3 regions of the Yersinia sp. 2541 StPb PI genome follow, and region 1 is predicted to be linked to each of the others. Evidence: predicted binding sites of a transcription regulator. Region 1 holds the regulator's gene; each other region holds the start of a gene.

Region 1 (3,177 bases):
TGGCATTGGCAGATGCAATAGACCAGCGGCCAATATCAGCCCAATCAAGGTGCCGAGTGCACGGTGATGGATTCGTACCTTGGTGGCGTTATAACCGTTCTGCGTTACCAGCATCACAGTAAGCAAAATCCAATAAGGTTTGGGTAGATGAATTAAGTTACCGATATAGCTACCTGCTGCCAGTGTTACGCCCAGACGAGCCGCTTCCCGCAGTGCACCTGATTTGAACGACAGATAGCTGATCAACGCCGGCCAGAAAGGTTGTGGTTGTTGGCTGGACATCAGGTCACGGTCATACAGTGGTCGCCGGTCACTCAATAGCTGGGTCACGTGGCTGATATGGTAGTAGTAGAATTGTGCGACCGGGTTGTCTGGGTGTGCCTGTGCGATGCTTGCCAGTTCTGTCAGACCATCATCGGCAGTGAAATGCTCATCAGCATGGTGGTGATAGAGAATGTCGTTGGCGATGCTGCGCATTTGAGCTGAGATTTTCTGGCAATTACGGCGTATCACGCTATCAATCTGTGTCTGCTCCATTAACTCTTGTGCTTTTTCTGGCTGAATCAGGGCCGCAGTAATGTGCTCTTGCAAATCGAGAGCCATTTGGAACAATCCCAACAACCGTTTCTGTTCTTTCTTCGTGGTGTTATGAATCAGATTAAATTGCTGATAAAGCTGATTAATCTTGTCCATAATCGCCTGTTGTCTGTCCAGCAGCGGCGGTATCGATTTTTCCGGCTCAAGGTGCTGAGCAAACAGGCTGTATTTGGTGTCACAATAATCGGCTAGTAAGCGATAAAGCTGACTCAAAGGTTCGCGAATCGGTTGATCCTTGCAGAGTCGGAACCATAACCCGTTAAACACCCCATACCACAGTGTCCCTACGGCACACAGCAACGGGGCTTGCCAGATCGGAGCGCGGCCCACCATGCTGAGGCTGAAAATAGCAGCAATCAGTGCCGCGGGTAACAAATGGCCATTCAATTGGCTAATCGCCCCACTCACTCCTAGAACTAATGCCAGGCTGAGCATGACAGCAGGCAACGGAATACCCCATAGCAGCAGTTGCTGGGTTAGGAAGCTACTCACAGTAAACAGCGCGCCGCCGACCAGCAGACGCCGGAAAAAATGTTGGTGTGGTGTATCCAGTGAGGCAATGTTGCAACAGGCGGGTATCAGAGAAAACATCAAGCCCAGCCGAAGTTCGCCGAGAGCGAACCCTAATGCTGCAGGCAGGCAGAGCACTAATGTTTGGCGTAGTGCGTAATTAACTTCAGGATGATAAATAAGCCGTTGCCATTTCATAAAGGCCCCAGAAATTTATTGATCACAAAAGATTAAAAAACTGATGCCGACAGTATCGGCACCAGTTTAGGGGGAATTAACGGGTGCCGTAGACGACAATCGTTTTACCGTGTGCGGAGATCAGGTTTTGATCTTCCAGCATTTTTAGTATCCGCCCCACGGTTTCGCGGGAGCAGCCAACTATCTGACCAATTTCCTGGCGGGTAATTTTAATCTGCATCCCATCTGGGTGGGTCATGGCATCAGGTTGTTTTGCCAGATTAAGCAGCGTTTGTGCAATACGCCCAGTCACATCAAGGAAAGCAAGGTTGCCCACTTTCTCAGATGTAATCTGTAAGCGACTCGCCATCTGTGAAGATAGGCGCATTAAAATATCTGGATTGACCTGAATCAGCTGACGGAATTTTTTGTAAGAAATTTCAGCCACTTCACAGGCGGTTTTTGCTCTAACCCAGGCGCTACGTTCTTGGCCTTCTTCAAATAATCCAAGTTCGCCGATGAAATCTCCCTGATTAAGATAGGAGAGAATCATCTCTTTACCTTCCTCATCTTTGATAAGCACCGCAACGGAGCCTTTCACGATGTAGTAAAGCGTTTCGGCCTTTTCACCTTGGTGAATCAGCGTACTCTTCGATGGATATTTGTGGATATGGCAATGAGACAGGAACCATTCGAGAGTCGGGTCTGTTTGTGGCTTGCCGAGAACCATTCGCTGTTATCCTCTGTTGTTATCGCTGCCTAACATAACAGGGCTCAGAGTTCCCTGTACGGCGTGCTTATAAAATACACTTTCTCGTAGCATATTAATTTGCTCAACTGCCGAAAGGTATAGCCAAGATACGTACCGGGTAGAAACCCTCCACTGAGTATTGAGAAGCTACCCTATTTAATTCTAGAAACAACACTTTCGGTTCTGTTTGTAGCACAGGATGAAGCCAGTGTCTTGTGTTGTATCGCTTCAGCATGATGAACATCGGGTTACATTGCCAGTTTGTAAATGAAAGGGTAGTCTGGATCAGAAAATTTAACCGGGAGCAAGAGTTATGCAGGCACGTGTAAAGTGGGTTGAGGGGCTGACATTTTTGGGTGAATCGGCATCAGGTCATCAGGTGTTGATGGACGGTAATGCTGGAGACAAAGCACCGAGTCCGATGGAAATGTTGTTAATGTCAGCAGGCGGTTGTAGCGCGATTGATGTGGTCTCTATTTTACAAAAAGGCCGCAATGATGTGCGTGATTGCGAAGTGACATTAACCTCGCAGCGTCGCGAAGAGGCACCGCGTCTATTTACGCAAATCAACCTGCATTTTATTGTCAGCGGCAAAGGTCTGACCGACAAAATTGTGGAACGAGCCGTTGAGCTGTCAGCAGAAAAGTATTGCTCCGTCTCACTGATGTTGGGTAAAGCGGCGACGATTACCCACAGTTTTGAGATCCGTGACATCGCCTAAGCAAACCCTTCGTACTTGAAGCTGCAGGGTTGTTAGCTGCGTTCGCTCACCCGAATCACTTACTTATGTAAGCTCATCGGGATGAGTTCGTTTGCCGCCTACCTGCAGCTCCAATTACTTTGGGTTGGGATAGAGTCAAATTATTTTTCTCTCTCTCCAGCCATTGCTATACTGCGGCTTCAAGAATGAAGGAGATTAACCGATTTTCTCCCCTTCCAGCAACTGCTGCACTAGCGGCGCCATAATCAGCTCCATTGCCAGCCCCATTTTTCCGCCGGGTACCACCAATGTATTGATATTAGAGATAAATGATCCTTGCAACATCGCTAGTAAGTAAGGGAAATCAATTTGATCCAAACCCCGGAAATGAATAACCACAAAGCTTTCATCCAGTGACGGAATCGCTTTGGCAGCAAACGGA
Region 2 (3,177 bases), 160 kb from region 1:
TAATTTATATTGATCTACCAGCACCTTATCGACCAGACGATCAATATCCTGCTTGATCGATCGTGGTGAAAACAGCAGATCCGCCATCACCGCGCAGACGATCCCCAGCACAATCTCGCTACAGCGCTCGACAGCAAACTGCGGTGTCAGTAATGGCGTTTCACCGGTGGTGACAATGATAATCAGCGCAGTGTAACCCGCCAGCCCGAATGCGTAAGAGTTCTCAACCCGAACCAGTGAGGAGATCCAAGTACAAACGCCAGCCCACAAACAGCAAAGCATCAGGGTTAATACTGGTGCTCTGATAGTCAGAACGATGATAACCAAACCACCGATACAGCCGATGAATGTCCCGATAATACGTAACCAGCCTCGGTGACGAATCGCACCAGAGAATGGCTCACCGCCCGCAGCAAATGCCGGGCCAGCAGCAACAATGGCCGCCGTCAGCACCGACCAACGTGGTGTTTCCAATTGCAGATGAAAGCCCAGAAACAGCGCGGCCACAATGGCAAAACTGAGTTTGAACGCAAAGCGCAGGCGAATAAATGTCGGGCTGTTCATCTTAACCAAACTCACGCAGGCGATGCATCAACTTAACAATCGGTGAAGCCTGATTAGGATTGCGATCAGTCGCCCCGGTTATCACCACGGTAGCCGTCGTCCCTGCGGGATAGGGATGCTGTTGATCTTCACTGTCCAAACGGATCTTCACCGGTACTCGTTGCGCCAACCGCACCCATTCCAGATTATTGTCAATCGTCGCCAACCCTTTGCTATCGACACTGCTGCTGCTGTTGGTGACACCGGCGGAGACACTGTCGACAGTACCGTGCAAAATACGGTTGCTGCCCAGTGGGGTGATTTCCGCCCGATACCCGCCTTTAACCCCCTCCAGCTTGGTCTCTTCCAAATAGGCCAAAATATAGAAAGTATCTTTTTTCACCAGTGCAACAGCGGTAGCGCCACGGTTAATAAACTCCCCGGCATGAACATTCAGATTCGTCACCCAGCCTTGTGCAGGCGCGCGCACGGTGGTGCGTTCCAGATCAAGTTTGGCTAAATCTCGTACCGCGATAGCTTTTGCCAACTGATGCCTGGCGGTTTGTAATCCGTTGTTGGACTGGTCAATTTCTTCTTGTGACATCGCCTGAATCCCCAAACGTTGCCGCCGGCCGGATTCACGTTGTTTCTCCGCCGCCAGTGTTTGGTAATAGGCCACATCGGCCTCGGCTTCAGCCAACGCCTGCTGGTAGCGCGGTTGGTCAATAACAAACAAAATCTGCCCTTTCTGCACCAGTTGATTGTCTTTTACCGGCACATCGGTGATCAAGCCACTGACATCCGGTGCGATAGCCACCACATCGGCAGTGAATTTGGCATCACGGGTCCAGGGTGATTCGGTATAAAAAGCCCAAACTTTGAAAATAGCGATAACCGCCAGTAAAACCACCAATAAGGTGATGCCGATACGGATTATTTTTAATGAAAAAGTACTCACGGCGACCTCAGGAAAAAAGACGGGATATTAAATAGAAAAGACAACAATACAGCGCGGTATTAAAGAGTGCTGGATGCCAGACAAACTCATAAATACCAGTAGGTTGTAGCACACGGCGCAAAACAAAGAACAGCGCCAGCGAAAGGAGCAACTCAAAAAATATTGGCGGAAAAGAGAGGCCAAATATCACCATCACCGGAAGCAACGTCATTCTGTAGATCCTTTCTATTATAGGGTGCCGGTGAACCAGCCATAAGACTAACTTGTAGGTTAAACTTAACTAAGCAACATGACTGTAACCTTAGCGAGGCGAGATAACACTTCGACAGCGTGGCTTGCAAACCTAAAACGATTCTCCCGACAGCAGTATATTAGCCTGCTTATTATCACCTTATCTACGATGTGTGATCTAAATCACTTTTAAGCTACAGTTAACAATCAAGCGTTAGCAATCAACTCAGGGTGAACCATGGAAAGACTAAAACGGATGTCAGTATTTGCCAAGGTGGTTGAGTGTGGGTCTTTTACTGGCGCCGCACGGCAGTTAGAAATGAGTGTGTCGTCGATTAGCCAAACAGTGTCAAAACTGGAAACCGAGCTGAATGTTAAGCTGCTTAACCGCAGTACTCGCCGCATTGGTTTAACTGAGGCAGGCCGAATTTACTATCAGGGTTGTCGGCGCATGTTGCAGGAAGTACAGGAAGTCCATGAACAACTCTATGCCTTTAACAACACCCCAACCGGAACCTTACGCATCGGCTGCTCATCGACGATGGCACAAAATGTACTGGCAACGATGACAGCAGAGATGTTGAAAGAGTATCCCGGCCTATCCGTTAATCTGGTCACCGGCATTCCGGCACCGGATTTAATTGCTGATGGTTTAGATGTGGTGGTCCGCGTTGGTGCATTACAGGATTCGGGGCTATTTTCACGCCGCCTTGGTTCCATGCCGATGGTGGTCTGCGCCGCCAAAAGTTATTTAGCACAACATGGTACACCAGAAAAACCCAGTGATATGACCAATTTCTCCTGGCTGGAATATAGCGTGCGACCAGACAGTAACTTTGAGCTAATCGCGCCAGAAGGTATTACCACGCAAATATCGCCACAGGGCCGCTTTGTCACCAATGACTCACAAACCATGATCCGTTGGCTTAACGCGGGTGCGGGTATCGCTTACGCACCGTTAATGTGGGTAATAGAGGAAATTAAACGCGGCGAGGTGGAAATACTGTTTAAAAAATACCATTCAGATCCGCGCCCAGTATATGCGCTCTATACCGAGAAAGATAAAATGCCACTTAAAGTTCAGGTCTGTATCGACTATTTGACCGAGTACTTTAAACGAGTGGCTGAGGTATATCAGGGATATCGCTGAATATACTATAGCTATTGGATGCCCAGTTGAGAACTAAACTGAGCATCCAACTACCAACCCCTACGCCGTGCCACCCACCGTCAGATTGTCTAACTTCAAAGTAGGTTGGCCGACGCCAACTGGCAGGCTTTGCCCCTCTTTGCCGCAAACGCCGACACCTTTATCCAGCGCCAGATCGTTGCCGACCATCGAAATCTGCTGCATGGCTTCGATGCCAGAACCAATCAAAGTGGCCCCTTTCACCGCACGGGTGATTTTACCTTTTTCGATTAAGTAAGCTTCGGAGGTTGAGAAC
Region 3 (3,177 bases), 4.2 Mb from region 1:
AGATGCGCGTTTGCGCCAACTGGGGTGAAAGTTTTGATCCTTCGCGGATTAAGGTATCCACCTCTTGTGCCGTTACTACCATATTATCGATTTGATCGTATTCAATATGGGTTGAGGTCGTCCCGATCAATGAGATGGTGTCGCCCGGAACCAAAATGTCAGCATCAGCCGGTTTACGACAGCGGTTGATCACCATGTTGTTGATCCGATGACCCAAGATCAACAGAGCACCTTTTGCCGGAAACATGCGGATACGAAGATCAGCATATTCAGCAATATGTTGCCCCCAGATCCCCGCAGCGTTGACCACTATTTGTGCATGAATATCATACTGGCGCTGATTCTTATGATCGAAAACGCGCACGCCGCTCACCCTATCACCGTGGCGTAGCAAGCCAATAACTTCGTGATAAGTCAGTACATTCGCACCGTGCTCACGCGCATCCAGCATATTCGCGGCAGTTAAACGGAAGGGATCGACGGTACCATCTGGCACGCGGACGGCAGCAATCAATGTCGGATTAGCAGCAGGCTCCAGCCGTAAGGCCAGCTTTGGATCAATGGCTTCGGCCTCGATACCGGCGTCCTGGCAGCGCGCGATAAATTGCTGCTGATATTCCAGCGAGTCTTCCGGCAACGTGATAAACAGGCCATCCGTTTGCTCAATACAATGGCGTGCAATACGTTTCAGAATACGGTTTTCTTCAATACATTCGCGGGCAGATTCGCCATCAGTTACCGCATAGCGTGCGCCGCTGTGTAGCAAGCCATGGTTACGGCCAGTCGCACCAGTGGCAATGTCATGCCTCTCCAAGAGCGTACAGGCTAAACCACGGCGAGCGCAGTCACGGGCAATCCCGGCACCGGTCGCACCACCACCAATGATGATGACATCCGTTTCTGTGTAAGGAGAACTGTTCGTCATGAAGGACCCCACATTATCAGACAGCCGCCTGGCGGCTAATTATGCGTCTATTGAGCCACAATCTTTAAGGTTATTGTTTGATAAGGAACAAAAACGAACGAAAAACGAAAGCAATGTGGTGTTTAAAAACCATGATTGTGATCAAAGTCACAGGTAATTTGTCATTGTGGGTTTCAAAATGTTAACCAATCGCTCAAAATTGCCGCCGCTTTCATATAACTGTAACAAATGAGCCATCACTCACAGATAAGTTATGCGAATTTATCTAGCATGGCGCTCGTTATGGAACATAAACGACAGCAAGTTAGCCGTTTAACTACCGGGTAGATACCAGGCTATACCGGGGTCAAAAACTACAAAAAAGCCATCGGAGGCACTCATGTTGAGTATTTTTAAGCCCGCGCCGCATCAGGCCCGGCTTCCAGCAGAACAGATTGATCCCACCTACCGCCGCCTACGCTGGCAAATCTTTATGGGCATCTTTTTCGGTTACGCCGCCTACTATCTGGTGCGTAAAAACTTTACTCTCGCCATGCCGTATTTGATCGAACAAGGGTTCTCTCGCGGGGATCTGGGGTTCGCGTTATCGGGTATCTCTATTGCTTACGGTTTCTCAAAATTCATCATGGGTTCGGTTTCTGACCGGTCTAACCCACGGGTATTCCTCTCTGCCGGTTTGATTCTCTCCGCTGCCGTGATGCTGTTTATGGGCTTTGTGCCTTGGGCAACATCCAGTATCGCCGTGATGTTCGTGCTGCTGTTCTTGTGCGGCTGGTTCCAGGGGATGGGTTGGCCGCCATGTGGCCGTACCATGGTGCACTGGTGGTCGAAGAAGGAACGCGGCAGTATCGTGTCAGTCTGGAACTGCGCCCATAACGTCGGTGGTGGCTTACCACCATTGCTGTTCCTGCTGGGGATGGCGTGGTTTAACGACTGGAAAGCCGCACTCTATATGCCTGCTTTTGGTGCCATTCTGGTGGCATTGATTGTCTTTGGTCTGATGCGTGATACCCCTCAATCCGTGGGCTTGCCGCCGATTGAAGAGTACAAAAACGACTATCCAGATGACTACAGTGAAGAAGCAGAAGAAGAACTGACAGCTAAACAGATCTTCATGCAATACATATTGCCCAACAAACTGTTGTGGTACATCGCGATTGCTAACGTTTTTGTTTATTTACTGCGTTACGGCATCCTCGACTGGTCACCGACCTACCTGAAAGAAGTGAAACACTTCGCACTGGATAAATCCTCATGGGCTTATTTCCTGTATGAATACGCTGGTATTCCAGGGACGCTGTTGTGCGGTTGGATGTCCGACAAAGTGTTTAAAGGTAACCGTGGGGCCACCGGTGTGTTCTTTATGACCCTGGTGACTATCGCTACCATCATTTATTGGCTGAACCCAGTCGGTAACCCTGGTATTGATATGGCCTGTATGATCACCATCGGCTTCCTGATCTATGGCCCAGTAATGCTGATTGGCTTACATGCGCTTGAATTAGCACCGAAAAAAGCAGCAGGGACCGCCGCGGGCTTCACCGGCTTGTTCGGTTATCTGGGCGGCTCGGTAGCAGCGAGTGCCATTGTTGGTTACACCGTAGACTACTTCGGTTGGGACGGCGGCTTTATGGTCATGATCGGCGGCAGCATCTTGGCTGTTCTGTTACTGATCGTTGTGATGTTTAGTGAGAAAAAGCATCACGCAGAGCTGGCTAGAAAACAGGGCTTATAAAGTTCATCTAGTTACACTTTTCAGGCTGTGTCGTTATTGATGGATTTATAGCGACATAGCCTTTTTCATACCCTGAGATTGATAAATGGAGCACTATCAATGCAAACAATGCAAACCCACATCAAAACCCTGTTGGCGAGTATTATTCTGGCATCCTCAGTTACCGGTATGGCTCAGGCCACCGAGCAGTCATCAGTAGTCACCAAACCGTCGGCAAGCAAAGTTGTCATCGCACATCGTGGTGCCAGTGGTTATCTGCCGGAGCATTCACTGCCCGCTAAAGCCATGGCCTACGCACAAGGTGCGGATTATCTTGAACAAGATTTGGTGATGACCAAAGATAATGAGTTGGTGGTTCTGCACGACCATTATCTGGATCGCGTGACCGATGTGGCTGAGCGCTTCCCCGATCGCGCACGCAAAGATGGCCGCTATTACGCCATTGATTTTACGCTACCAGAAATTAAATCACTGAAATTTACCGAAGGCTTTGATATTGATAAAGACGGTAAGAAAG

What was found. Region 1 encodes CRP, which controls carbon source genes, mostly activating them, when cyclic AMP is high. Its sites were predicted from a motif close to ATGTGANNNNNNTCACAT; they were not measured.
Positions count from the first base shown of each region.
Region 2: aaeR (HTH-type transcriptional activator AaeR) is a predicted target of CRP. The motif match lies at 1,904-1,921, and genes of this name have one in related genera.
Region 3: glpT (glycerol-3-phosphate transporter) is a predicted target of CRP. The motif match lies at 1,061-1,078, and genes of this name have one in related genera.

Region 1 covers NZ_JAZGQB010000001.1:279,850-283,026, forward strand. The annotation lists gene V1953_RS01090 (YccS/YhfK family putative transporter) at 1-1,305, opposite strand, end outside; gene crp (cAMP-activated global transcriptional regulator CRP) at 1,382-2,014, opposite strand; gene V1953_RS01100 (OsmC family protein) at 2,349-2,756, shown strand; gene V1953_RS01105 (phosphoribulokinase) at 2,952-3,177, opposite strand, start outside.
Region 2 covers NZ_JAZGQB010000001.1:441,895-445,071, reverse strand. The annotation lists gene aaeB (p-hydroxybenzoic acid efflux pump subunit AaeB) at 1-564, opposite strand, end outside; gene aaeA (p-hydroxybenzoic acid efflux pump subunit AaeA) at 566-1,501, opposite strand; gene aaeX (p-hydroxybenzoic acid efflux pump operon protein AaeX) at 1,509-1,712, opposite strand; gene aaeR (HTH-type transcriptional activator AaeR) at 1,971-2,882, shown strand; gene tldD (metalloprotease TldD) at 2,943-3,177, opposite strand, start outside.
Region 3 covers NZ_JAZGQB010000001.1:4,478,098-4,481,274, forward strand. The annotation lists gene glpA (anaerobic glycerol-3-phosphate dehydrogenase subunit A) at 1-925, opposite strand, end outside; gene glpT (glycerol-3-phosphate transporter) at 1,305-2,660, shown strand; gene glpQ (glycerophosphodiester phosphodiesterase) at 2,769-3,177, shown strand, end outside.